DNA from 2 places in the Brevibacillus sp. BD137 genome. Region 1 is predicted to be linked to the other one. Evidence: predicted binding sites of a transcription regulator. Region 1 holds the regulator's gene; the other holds the start of a gene.

The links. The regulator LexA, encoded in region 1, represses DNA repair genes until DNA is damaged. The targets are predictions, from matches to a motif close to CGAACATATGTTCG.
Region 2: ODZ53_RS01680 (DNA polymerase IV) is a predicted target of LexA. The motif match lies at 2,510-2,523, and genes of this name have one in related genera.

What each region holds. Positions count from the first base shown of each region.
Region 1 covers NZ_JAOTNO010000002.1:687,159-691,587, forward strand. The annotation lists gene ODZ53_RS06420 (HelD family protein) at 1-407, opposite strand, end outside; gene crcB (fluoride efflux transporter CrcB) at 446-811, opposite strand; gene ODZ53_RS06430 (DUF896 domain-containing protein) at 908-1,105, opposite strand; gene yneA (cell division suppressor protein YneA) at 1,182-1,517, opposite strand; gene lexA (transcriptional repressor LexA) at 1,680-2,303, shown strand; gene ODZ53_RS06445 (DUF456 domain-containing protein) at 2,354-2,839, opposite strand; gene ODZ53_RS06450 (DUF4269 domain-containing protein) at 2,948-3,523, shown strand; gene ODZ53_RS06455 (hypothetical protein) at 3,611-4,291, shown strand; gene ODZ53_RS06460 (GNAT family N-acetyltransferase) at 4,380-4,429, opposite strand, start outside.
Region 2 covers NZ_JAOTNO010000001.1:300,355-304,783, reverse strand. The annotation lists gene ODZ53_RS01700 (hypothetical protein) at 555-779, shown strand; gene ODZ53_RS01695 (YhjD family protein) at 928-1,365, opposite strand; partial or broken gene polYB (DNA polymerase IV) at 1,407-1,583, opposite strand; gene ODZ53_RS01685 (hypothetical protein) at 1,698-2,231, opposite strand; gene ODZ53_RS01680 (DNA polymerase IV) at 2,580-3,821, shown strand; gene ODZ53_RS01675 (YhjD family protein) at 3,818-4,189, shown strand; gene ODZ53_RS01670 (YolD-like family protein) at 4,186-4,429, shown strand, end outside.

The DNA of each region.
Region 1 (4,429 bases):
TTACGCTTTAATCGAACTTCACCACGCACGATCTCGCGCCCCATCCGATAAAACGCGTCTTTGCTCTCACCAGAATAATAAAGACTGGCGATAGGCGCACGCCAATCCACGACGACAGAATCAAATGTATCGCTGCGTACAATTCCCCGTTTTCCTATGTAGACCTGATCCAGCTCGTAGATTTCATCCTTCAAGAAGTCCACTCTGCCGAAATAAGGCTTCTCTCGCCCCTGATCTTCCAGATAGCGCAAATCCTTTGCCTTTTTAGAGTTAACGACCTGTTTCACATAGTCATCGGTTGCCTCGCGAATTTCATTGCGAAGCTGCTCCATTTCTTCATCAATAGCTGAAATGGTTTCATCCAGCTTTTTTTGTTCCCATTCATAATCACGATGCTGTGTACTCACCTTCATTCCCCCTCACATGTATCGTGTATTTGAACGTATCAGGACCATTGCCTGGCCAGCCATATTCCAACCGCACATGAAAGTAGACCGACTCCCAAACTGAGAAGAGCATATAATGTGCCCCGCAACAGATGTCCTTCTCCCCAAAAAGTGACCACTTCCAAGGAGAAGCTAGAGAAAGTCGTAAATCCTCCCATGACACCCGTTGCAAATAAGAGATAGAGTGTTGGAGATAAAATGCCACGTTCTTTCCCCAGCACGAACAAGATGCCAATGATCATGGATCCACAAACATTGGCGATCCAGGTTCCCCACGGCCATTCCGGCTGATTTGCGAGTAAAGACAATAGGTAGCGCACAAGAGAGCCAACTGCTCCGCCAACCGCCACAGCTATCCACGCCATCGCTATCCCTCCCTGGCTATCAAAGCGTTATGTATGTCACAGAAAAAGACACCCTAGCGTCAAGCGAGGATGTCTGTCGTATCAGTAATTGTTATCTTACTGTTTTGGCTTATTTTCTTCAAGGTCTTCCACATAACGGATGGAATCCAAATTTGCTCTCAGTGAAAGCTTAACGGCGTCAATGTACTTTTGGCGCAATGCTTTTTGCTCGAGCTTTTCTTCTTCGGTTAAACCTTCTTCGCGAGATTTTTTGACCAATTCGTTAATGCGTTTAATTTCTGCGTCAGATACCACTGCTGGTTCCTCCCACTCTGTAGTAGTGCCGCTTCATTATACCACATTCGAATGATCTCGCAAGACAGCCGAACACTTACGGCATATCAGGCATGATCAGAGTCTGACCCGGATAAATCCAGTTGCTATCCAAGCCGTTCGCTTCCTTGATTTCTATGATATAGTCACGAACATCCGTATGCTGATCTGAGTAGCGAACAGCTAACGACCATAGACTATCTCCGGATTGTACGGTTACTTCTATGCCTTGTGGCTCGTCCATTGGCGAAGCAGCAAACACTAGTTCGGTCAACAAGTAAAAAAAGAGAGTAAATGTAATAAGAAACAAGAGTGCTTGACCTCTCGTGATACCAAAACGAACACGACGTTCTTCTTTTTTCTCGAAACGATTACGTACTGTCGATGAATTCATGATAATGGCCTCCTTGCAAACATACGTTCTGTTCTCTTGTAAGCTCATAATAAATGAGAACATATGTTCATGTCAACAACGAAACGAACTTATGTTTGTCGAACGCAAGCTCCCATGGTATAATATAGGAAAATATGTTCGAGAAATCAGGGGTGTCTTTCTATGTCAAAATTATCGAGTAGACAACAAGCCATCATCGAGTTCATACGAAAGGAAGTTCGTGATAAAGGATATCCGCCTTCTGTACGTGAAATTGGAGAGGCAGTTGGACTCGCTTCCAGCTCAACGGTACATGGTCATTTGGCACGCTTAGAGAAAAAGGGCCTCATTCGTCGAGATCCTACCAAACCTCGCGCCATCGAATTGCTTTCAGATGAAGATCGTTTTCAAGACAATTTCGAAGACTCTGTCGTCCGTGTGCCAGTAATCGGAAAAGTAACCGCTGGACAACCCATTACAGCCATTGAGGATGTAGAAGAATACTTCCCGCTTCCAGACAATATCGTGACTTCCGACAAGGTCTACATGCTGCGCGTCTCCGGGAATAGCATGATTGATGCCGGGATTCTCGACGGAGACTACGTCATTGTTCGCCAACAGCACGTAGCGAACAATGGTGACATTGTCGTAGCCATGACAGAAGAAGATGAAGCGACCGTCAAAAGATTTTTCAAAGAAAAGAACCACTTCCGTCTCCAACCGGAAAATGCCACGATGGAACCGATTATTCTGGAGCATGTCACCATTCTTGGTAAAGTCATTGGTGTCTATCGCCTCATTCACTAGTTTCCACGTAAAAAAGGACAGCCTCGGCTGTCCTTTTTGTTTTCTATCTGTTATCTGGCGATAAAAAACCAGATGATCATCGTAACTTGCAAGATGACTTTTACGACCGCACTGCCCAAAAATCCGATCAGTGAGCCTACCCCCGCTTTCACTGCTCGCTCCATCGATTGCTTCTGCACCATCAACTCTACGAGAACGACGAATACGAACGGCAAGATCAGCATACCAAACGGTGGGAAAACGAAAATCCCGAGGATAATTCCGGCAGCAGCAGCAATGGACGACCACTTGGACCCCCCGTACTTTTTCACGAAGTACATGTTCGTCAGCAAGTCAGCACCGTAAAGCAGAATGCTTAGAACGACCATTCCCCACCAAAAGGATGCCGGCAATCCCGCTCCCGGATCTGCAATGAAAAAGTGATAGAGCAAAAAGCCCCCCCACAACAAGATCGTATCAGGTAAAACGGGTAAGAAAATTCCTGCGATGCTTAGCAGGAACAATAACACAACCACGACCCACAAAAATATTTCCATCCACTACACTCCCTTCATTTAGGTATACGAGTGATTACCAATTTCGTTGCGCGCTTATTCACTTTTGTCTACACTATTTTAAAAGAAAGTAGACATGGGGGTAGTTTCATGAAAAATTGGCATGATCTCTCTTACTTGAGCAGAGGAACGATGCGCCAAAAAACGGCATGGAAAGCGATTCAACAGACGCATATCATGGAAGTACTAGCCGATTACCGTCCAGTGCTTGCCGGAACCATCCCATTGGACATTGATGTTGAGCAAAGCGATCTGGATATTATTTGCGAGAGTCATGATCTGGATCAGTTTGAGCAGGTTGTTCGTAAAGCGTTTGGCTGCTCAACCAGCTTTGAAGTGACACAACTTGATCTCAAAGGGATTCCCACGTGCGTTATTTCGTTTTTCACAGCTGGCTTTTGGTTTGAATTGTTTGCTCAACCGGTTGCAGTCGAAAAGCAAAACGCCTATCGTCATATGGACATCGAAGCACGATTGTTACATATAGGGGGCTTGGATGCGTGTATACATATCAGGGCTCTGAAGCAAGACGGCCTCAAAACAGAACCTGCATTTGCTCGATACTTTCATATTCCAGGTGATGATCCGTATGAGGCCTTGTTGCATTTGGAGTCGTTGACCGAACAGGAATTACGCCAAAGAGTTCAGCTCCTACGAAAGGATTAATCTGCTAGCAAATCTATCAACTTGCTGGAATCATAAGGGGTAAACAGCGACTGGCGTTGCAACCGATCATTAAGGAGGGCATACTATATGAATTGGCTGATGGAGATACCGTTCCCCACTGGAGAGAATCGGATAGAAACAAACGTCGACCTCTCATTTAAGAGATTCGAGTCAAGTGGGCTTCAGGAGCCTCCCGATTTTATCCATGATATCGTCCTGCAATGGGCCATCGCCCCTTTCGTTGTTCATGAGCATACTGCTTATCGGATTGCGGCCCACAACGATCCCGAGATAGAAGCGTATGCTTCCGTCAATTTCACAAGCCTGTTTACTAACGTACGGGGAATATACACGAATGGAAAGATGGAGGAAATCAGGCTGGAGGACTTAAAGCCGAATATAAAGAGTTCTTTTATCGAATCGGTCATACATACAAGTAAGATTGATCTTCTGGTAAGCGATTTTTATCTACAGGGAGAATGTGAGCGTAGTAATCGACTAAGCATAAAGCTGTTCCAAATAGACAGGGATTCCTTTTTCAAGCAGACTACCTACCTTCCCCAACCCGATCACAAAAGGCTCTGGGACTTTATGAATAGACCATTCAAAACAAGTGACGAGGTCTCCATATCCCCCACGAACTGGGTGCTCAGTGACGACCTGCTAGAATCCCCCTTTCTCGTATTTCTCTCACGCTATGCAAGTGAGGTTGTTTTAACGGTGAACGAAAAAGATCAGAATGTTACTATGGTTTCATTTAAAGAGTAATCAGGGCACTCAGCTGGCCGACGTAACCAGCTTCCTGTTCTCAGGATTACCGACTTTTTGTTTTTTTGTATTCAGCTTTCGTCTCTCGTTAGCATAAACTTTTCTTCATTCGAAAATTCATCAGCTTAGTGCTATTGC
Region 2 (4,429 bases), on a different contig from region 1:
AGTATATCTCGGATGTAACCAAGAAAAGTAAACGGCTGTAAATCGCCTCTGTTCATTCCAAGCAGAGTGTTAGACTTCTTGTTAGACTTCTGTACGGTGCACTTTCCTCCTATTCAGAAATAGACTGTAACACAGTGGTCGAAAGGTATGCTTTGTCCCTGTTACTAATATACGCTTTGCCGCTTGAAAAGTTTGTAACCCCGCTAGCAATCCTACCTACTCTAAAACCGATTCCCCGCTGAGCCCACCGGGACGTGGAATATTGACCGCCCCTCGATACACTGCAAACCACTCAGGTCTATAAATCCTTAAGAAAATAGATTATGAATGTAAGGGAAATAACAAAAAATGTTGATTTATATTGTTGACTGATATATAAATTAATTATAAGAATTATTATTTAATATTTAATTTAAATGGAGGGAGGGACAAATGGACTCGATGGCAACTGCTAACTGGAAAGGTAATACGGCATAGCAAAATGACAATAGTTTGCTGAAGAAGACTTTTCCGTTTGCCTGAAGTTGTATTGAGTGTGCAGGGTGACTTACACTATGAAAAGCTACCAAGAACGATTGGACAGACTTGAGAAATTTTTACGAACGAACGCCGAGGTCACTTGGTCAGAGCTGATTAATACACCAAATAGACTCATCGCCAATCGTTTATATCAGGACGATTGCGCCCACAAAACAGAAAATGAGCTCCATAACGCAGCCGAATATACGGCTACCCTGTCGCCAGAGGAAAATTACAATCCCAAAACAAAAGAATGCTAAAAGAGCGGTCAAGAACTTGCACTCACCGTTTCGACTCTCCTTGCTGTCACTGTTCGAAATCCTTCGTAGTGCGCTTTTGATGCCAAAATGCTGATTAGACTGCTTTAAAAAAGTGGTCTTAAACCGACCACTTTTCGCAGCCGCTGGTCTACTTGTCGCTATTTCTGAACATATCAGAGACATATTTTGAAATTCGTATACTTATTTCTGCTCGTGCTACATCACGCACTATAGCGAAGGTATCCTCATAACCTCGACACACAAACCGATAGTACAGCGCGCTATCTATGCGTTCTTCTTGAAATACTTTAATATTTTTTGCCTTCAGTTTTTTCCTGACCTCACTTAGATCCAGATGGATTTGTGCCATCAATACTTGGGAAGCTTTGAGGTAAAGATTTTTCAATGAATAGGATGAGAGGCCGATTTCTGTACTGTTTTTATCGACTATCGTTAAGATCATCGGCAGAAGAACAGAATCCCTTATTAATTCAAGTTCTTCTTTGCTGGGCAACTCTGGTTTGACCGGCTCTTGTTGCTGATTCTTTCTGCTTAAGTATTGTTCCCGATGCTCTGGAAGCATCATGCGACTGGATTCCCATCGTCCATTATTCTAAAGTTTTTTACTCATCTATAGTGCCCTCCTATTTTCGCACTACGCTCTTGAGCTTGTGCTGCTCCCAATAAAGAAGATGCGCGCAAAATCGCTGTGCTTCCGTAGCGATACTTTATTTGATCAGTGGTGCGTTCTAGCCTTTTGTACCTTTCTCTATTACCGAAGAAGGAAAGTTGGTATTCATCATCCTCGTCTTAATTGGATCAAGCAAATCGCACCAATTCTGGAGAATACGCTGTGCATGTGATACCAGAGCGCTCCGCCTAATGTCATTGTTTTGGCGAGCCAGCTCATGGTCAAGTTTAGTTTGGGAATGCCTGAATAAAGGTTTCTAGATCTTTCTTATATGAATCAACCTTATGCTTATCTTTACTGAAAAGCCTATCATCATTTATTCTCTCCATAAGTTGACTTAGTTTCTTGAGTTCATCTTGTTTCCCTTGGATCTCCTTAAGGTTATTCTCATTTATTAATGACTGAATCTTTTTAAGATATTCTTTTTTATTTTGGTACAAGGTTACGATTTCGGATTGTAACTGTTCATCGGATATAATCTGTTTTGTTTCTCCATTGGTAAAGATAATAGATGGAAGGAAAAGGGGGTTGGGAATCAAATAGCTATCAATCATTCCTGATAGATAAGCCAACCTCTCTTTGTCTTTTACATTGGAGAGTTCTTTCGTAATTAGTTCAAACTGGTAGACCGAGGAGGAGTGTTGATGTTTGAATACATCGGTCAAAGTAATTTCGAATTGATTATGCGTAGGTTCCGATGATGTTGTGCTGCATGAAACCAAAATGAGAGATAAACCGAATATTATAGAAAATCTCTTCATGAGGTGTTTTCTTCCTTTCATAAGTTAAAAAAGCATTCGGATTACCGAATGCTTTTTTTATTTTCTTATTACAATACTACCACTGTAATGCACCATCATCCCAGACTTGCCAACTTTTCTCTGTCATGCTTGGAGTAAGTGTAAACGACGCACCACCGGGTGTCGTGAAAAAGTAACCCCTAATTGAATTCGCTCTCGTTTGCGGAACACCTACCGACGTGTGCTTATCTGGAAAGAAATAATTACCAACTTTTTTTTGCGCGAGACAGGCATAAAAGCGAACGTTTGTTTGCTATAATAAGAACAAAGCAACAAGAGAACATAAGTTCTTATTTAGGGGATGATTGTGTGTCCAATGCGAACAAGCGGATCGTGTTTTTGATCGACATGCAGAGCTTTTATGCCAGTATCGAGAAAGGGGCCAATCCAGAGCTGCGAAACAAACCGATTGTCGTCGCGGGTGATCCAGAGCGGCGTAGCGGAGTCGTGCTGGCAGCGTGTCCGATTGCCAAGTCATACGGAGTGGTCGCGGCCGAAGCGCTGTGGCAGGCGCAGCAAAAGTGTCGCCAGCTCGTCGTTGTTCGTCCGCGTATGGAGATGTACATTCGCATCTCCATGCAAATCACTCGCATATTCGAGGCATTTACTGACAAGGTGGAGCCGTACTCGATCGATGAGCAGTTTCTCGACGTGACAGGCAGCGTCCACCTGTTTGGTGATCCGTTGCAGATGGCTGCACAGATTCGGCAGCGCGTTTGGATGGAGACGGGAATCAACTGTCGGGTAGGCATCGGAGAGAACAAGGTACTGGCCAAGATGGCCTGCGACAATTTCGCCAAGAAACGGGAAGAAGGCGTTTTTTGGCTCAAGCGGGAAACGTTAGCGGATACGCTCTGGAAGCTTCCGATTGAAAAGCTGTTCGGAGTAGGCTCACGCATGAAGCGTCATTTTCATCGAATGGGCGTCTATCAGATCGGGCAGCTTGCAGATATGAGGCCAGCCATCCTCACCCGACATTGGGGAGTGAACGGGGAAGTGCTGTGGCGCACGGCTCACGGAATCGACGATTCACCCGTGGCTTTGGATTCCTATGATTCGCAAAAAGGGATCGGTCATCACATGACGTTGCCGCGGGATTACCATACAGCAGGGGAAATCAAAGTGGTGCTTTTAGAGCTGTGCGAAGAAGTGTGCCGTCGGGCGCGGAAAAAGGAGCTGATGGGCTCCGTACTGTCTGTGGGCTGTCGTGGGGCCGATTTGGCTGCTAGAACGGGCTTTGGACGGCAGATGAAGCTCACGGAACAGACGAATGATGCCATGACTTTGTACGAAGCGGCCTGCTTTCTGTTTGACCGTCATTGGCAGGAAACGCCCGTCCGCAGTATCGGGGTCAATCTGGGGCAGCTTGTCCCTGACAACGTGGTGCAACTCAATCTGTTTACGGACAATCACAAGCGGCGTTCGTTGGCACAAGCCATGGATGATATCCGGAGCCGATACGGTCAGGACGCCATCCTGCGCGCCGCCTCTGTGTTGGAAGCGGGACAGGCGAAAGAGCGCGCGCGTAAGATCGGAGGACACTACAAGTGACGGAGCCGATGGTGTCTGACGAGCAGGAATTGATACGCCAGTATATTTTATTTGGCATTTTGTTTCGGGCAGTCATGGCCGATCTGGGGCAGATGCGGATTGTGCCGTTGAAGTTTTCTTATCAGATGATGTTCGATGAGCTCTCGCGGTGGGCGGAGCGGCAGCATCACCAGCTACGTCGCATCTTGCGGCAGAGAGGGTGCACGGTCGTCAGTTCACGACGTCAGGGACATATGTATGTCGTCCACTATCGACAACGCGGGTATGCGCGAGAAGCGATCTATACGATTGAGGTATTGCGGGCAGAGTGTCAGGAGCTCGTCCATTTGTGGACCCGATATGAACAGCGAGGAGAGAGCAAGCAATGAGGGAAAAACGCGTGTCCAAAAAGGAAAATGTATTCGTGGCCAGTCGGTTTGTGCTGCCGGAGCATCGGGAAATGTATTTGCGCATCAAGGAAGAAGAGCGCCGCTATGTACCACCCGAGCTGGATCAGGAGCAGCTCAGCGCCTTGAGCGAACTGGTATGGCAGGCGTTCCAGACAGAGAGCATCCTGACGTTGACCTATTATGACGGGCGAGAGCCGCGCCGCCTGTCTGCCCACATTA